DNA from 2 places in the Aurantiacibacter sp. MUD11 genome. Region 2 is predicted to be linked to the other one. Evidence: predicted binding sites of a transcription regulator. Region 2 holds the regulator's gene; the other holds the start of a gene.

Evidence for each region. The regulator LexA, encoded in region 2, represses DNA repair genes until DNA is damaged. The targets are predictions, from matches to a motif close to GTTCCNCNCTTGTTCT.
Region 1: a site for LexA is predicted at 1,222-1,237, ahead of rmuC (DNA recombination protein RmuC). Genes of this name have one in related genera too.

The regions. Positions count from the first base shown of each region.
Region 1 is NZ_CP114054.1:887,320-889,522, forward strand. It holds gene rmuC (DNA recombination protein RmuC) at 1-1,199, opposite strand, end outside; gene OZN62_RS04390 (formate--tetrahydrofolate ligase) at 1,426-2,203, shown strand, end outside.
Region 2 is NZ_CP114054.1:476,270-478,472, reverse strand. It holds gene OZN62_RS02375 (ComEC/Rec2 family competence protein) at 1-673, shown strand, start outside; gene lexA (transcriptional repressor LexA) at 742-1,413, opposite strand; gene OZN62_RS02365 (molybdopterin molybdotransferase MoeA) at 1,501-2,203, opposite strand, start outside.

The sequences.
Region 1 (2,203 bases), 410 kb from region 2:
CCGACGAACTTGTTGTAGTTGTTCACCGCGCTTTCGAGGCCGCCACCCATGCGCTTGAGGTGCTCGGAGGCGACGCGCAGGCGATCGTAGAGTTCGGCACCCATCCGGCCGATTTCCTGCGCTTCCTGCGCCAGCGCGTCCTGCCGCCAGACCTGTGCCACCGTCCGCGCGATGGCGACGAGGTTGGTCGGCGTTGCCAGCAGCACCTTGTTGTCGAAGGCGAAGTCCCACAGCTCCGGATCGGCCTCCAGCGCGGCGGCAACGAAATGCTCACCGGGCACGAACATCACCACGTAGTCAGGCGCTTCCTCGAACTGGCTCTGGTAGCTCTTGGCGCCCAGCGTCTGCACGTGGCCACGCATGGATTTCGCGTGCAGCGACAGGTGGCGCTTGCGCTCTTCCTCGTCCTCCGCCTCGAACGCGGCCTGGTAGGCATTGAGCGAGACCTTGGAGTCGATCACCAGCTTCTTCTGCCCCGGCACGTTGACGATGGCGTCGGGCCGCAGCCGCCCCTCTTCGGTCTCGAGCGAGTGTTCGAGGTGGAAATCGGTGTGTTCGGCCAGCCCGCATTGCTCGAGCAGGTTCTGCAGTGCCCGTTCGCCCCAGCGGCCCCGCGCCTTGGGCGCATTGGTGAGCGAATTGCCCAGCCGCTGGGCCTCGCGCCGCACCTCTTCCTGCCCCAGCCGCATGGTCTCGATCTGCTGGTGCAGCTTGGCGAAGGCATCGGTGCGCTGCCGTTCCAGCGCCCCGACCTGGTCCTCGTATTTCTGCAACCGCTCGCTGACCGGCTTGAGCAGGTTGGCCACGGCTTCCTTGCTGGCCTTTTCCGCATGGCCCAGCCGCTCCGCCGCATCGGCGATGAACTTCTCCTGCGCCTTGGTCAGCACCTCGGCTCCGGTCGCCTTGAACTGGGTGAGCAGTTCCTCGCGCGCTTCCTTCATCGCTTCGATCTGCTTGTCGAAGTTCTCCGCATTGGCGCGCAGCGTGGCGATCTCGATGCGCGAGTCGCCAAGCTCCTTCGTCGCCTGGGCGAACTTGCCCTCGATTTCGGCCAGGCTCGCTCGCCCCTTCTCCAGCTCGGCATCGCGCGCGGCCAGCTCTGCCTGCAGTCCGGCAACCGGCCGCGTGCCGACAAACCAGCCGAGCGCGGCAGCGAGAATCGCCACCACCAGGCCGACGAGAAGGATGATCGGGTCCATAAGGTCCTCAAAAGCACGTAGAAGAACGAAAAGTGAACTTAACGCCTGTGCCATGGTTCGACAAGCGCCAGCCGCAGGCAGTCCACCACCGCAAGCAAAAAGCCCTTGTGGACTCGACCCGAAAAATCGTATGCGATGCTTACAAATTCAGAATTGCGAAATTTTCGCGATTGTGAAATAAGGGGCGGAATAGAAATCGCCCCAGCGACACAGAGAGGATCACGTCATGCCGACCGATATCGAAATCGCCCGCCAAGCCACGCTTATTCCGATCACCGAGGTCGCCAAGAATGCCGGCGTGCCCGATGACGCGCTCATCCCCTACGGCAAGTACAAGGCGAAGGTCGACACTTCCGCCCTGCCGCAGGCCGAAAACGGCAAGCTGATCCTCGTCACCGCGATCAACCCCACCCCGGCGGGTGAAGGCAAGACCACAACCTCGGTCGGTCTGTCGGACGCGCTGCACCGCATCGGCAAGAAGACCATGCTGTGCCTGCGCGAACCGTCGCTGGGACCGTGCTTCGGCATGAAGGGTGGCGGCGCCGGCGGCGGCAAGTCGCAGGTCATGCCGATGGACGAGATCAACCTGCACTTCACCGGTGACTTCCACGCCATCACCAGCGCGCACAACCTGCTGAGCGCGATGATCGACAACTCGATCTACTGGGGCAACCCGCTGGACATCGACGTGCGCCGCGTCACCTGGAAGCGCGTGATCGACATGAACGACCGCGCGCTGCGCCAGATCGTCGGCCCGCTGGGCGGCGTTGCCAACGGCTTCCCGCGCGAAACCGGCTTCGACATCACCGTGGCCTCGGAAATCATGGCCATCCTGTGCCTCGCCAGCGACCTGGAAGACCTGCAGAAGCGCCTCGGCGACATCATCATCGGCTACACCCGCAAGCGCGAGCCGGTCTATTGCCGCGACGTGAAGGCCGACAGCGCCATGACCGTGCTGCTGAAGGACGCCATCCTGCCCAACCTGGTGCAGACGCTGGAAAACC
Region 2 (2,203 bases):
GTCGCTCGACCTCTTGCTGGGCATTGCGCACTTTACCTCCAGCCAGCCCGGCGCCGTGAAGCTGATCCCGCAGATGACCCTGCCGACGATACTGCTGTTTGTTTCCGGCGGGCTCTGGCTGGCACTGTGGCGGGGCAAGGCACGGCTATGGGGCCTGGCACCTGCTGCACTCGCTACGCTGGTATTGCTGCGCACGCCGATCCCTGATGTGCTGGTTTCGAGCGATGGCCGCCATGTCGGCATTACCGGTGAAGGCGAACAGCTGCTGGTGCTGCGCAATTCGCGCAGCAGCTTCACCCGCGACAACCTGCTGGAACTCTCCGGTGTCGAGGGCGAACCTTTACCGCTAACCGAGTGGCCGGGGGCACGGTGCAGTTCCGACTTCTGCGCCATCACCCTGGAACGCGGTGGCCGGGAATGGGAACTGCTGATGAGCCGCAGCCGGAACATTGTTGCCGAACGGGCGCTGGCCGCGGCTTGCGAGCGTGCCGATATCGTCGTGTCCGATCGCTGGCTACCGAGTTCGTGCGCGCCACGCTGGTTGAAGGCGGATGGCCGGATGCTGTCGCAAAGCGGCGGACTGGCAATTGTCCTCGGTGAGGAACCACGGCTAACCAGCGTCGCCCAATCGCAGGGCGAACATGGCTGGTGGCGCGGCCGGCGGAAAGATTAATCGCAGCGCACATGCAAACGGAGGCGAACCCGCCGGGGTCCTCCTCCGCCCAGAATCCCTGCGTCAGGTCAGTGGTAGCGGCGCAGCAGGCCCGCGAGCTTGCCCTGAACCTTCACCTGCCGATCTTCATAGACCTGCGGATCGTAAGCGGCATTGGCCGGATCGAGCCGGATCTTGCCGCCATCGTGGTACAGGTACTTCAGCGTCGCTTCCTCGTCATTGACGAGTGCCACCACGATATCGCCGTCGCGGGCAGTATCGGCCTTCTTCACCAGCGCGAAGTCACCGTCGAAGATGCCCGCTTCGACCATAGAGTCGCCGGAGACTTCGAGCGCATAATGCTCACCCGAGCCGAGCAGCGCGGCAGGGACGGGCAGGGTCTGGCTGTCTTCCAGCGCCTCGATCGGGACACCGGCGGCAATCCGGCCGTGCAGCGGGATTTCGATCACGTCATTGGCAGCCTGAGGCTGGTTGGCAGGAGGCGTGGTCACCTTGGCGACGGCCTCCGCCCCCTTGCCGCCCATGTTCTCCGGCATCTTCACCACTTCAAGCGCGCGCGCGCGGTTGGGCAGCCGGCGGATGAAGCCGCGTTCCTCGAGCGCGGAAATCAGGCGGTGCACGCCCGACTTGCTCTTCAGGTCGAGCGCTTCCTTCATCTCTTCGAAACTCGGAGAAATGCCCGACTCTTCGAGCCGGCGATGGATGAACAGCAGCAATTCGTGTTGCTTGGCAGTCAACATGGGTGAACCCCTTCCGCAATGTTCCACTTCCGCAATGTTCCACATGGGGAACGAATACGGAACAAGTATGAAACAGATTCGCTCAAGTCAAGCGTTACCGCCATTTTGGAGCGGATAGATCGGCACCAGTTGGCCATCCGCGACTGCCGGAGCTGCGATATCGCGCCGGATCAGCGCTTCGGCGGCGGCGAGAGCCCGCAGGGCGCTACTGTCGCGCTCGTCGATGGGTTCGATACCGCCGTTGACGATCCTGCCGCGCAGGAATTCCGTCCGAGAGCCGCCAGCCTCCAGCTGCCCTCTCAAGGGCATCAGCAAGGTTCTTGGCAGCACGTCGCGGGCGCCCGCCAGTTTGCGCAGCAGGGGAAGCAGGAACAGCCAGGCGGTGACGAAGCTTGAAACGGGGTTGCCCGGCAGGCCCAGGATAGTGGTCTGCCCCTTGCGGGCGACCATAAGCGGCTTGCCCGGCTTGATCGCCACGCGCCAGAAATCGATCGCCGCTCCCCATTGTTCGAGCGCCGGCTTCATCAGGTCGTGATCGCCGACTGATGCTCCGCCGCTGGTAACGATGACATCGGCCTCCGATGCCCGTTCGAACGCGTCGACGACATCAGCCAGCTGGTCGCGGACCGGTCCGATCCGGACGATGTTGGAGGTGAGCGACGCGCCGAGGGCGGCAAGGGCGGGGCCGTTGCTCGCCGGGATCTGGTGCGGGCCGCAATTGGCAGGATCGGTGCAGAGTTCGTCGCCGCTGTCGATCACGGCCAGCCCGGGCAGGCTTGGTGCGGAGATC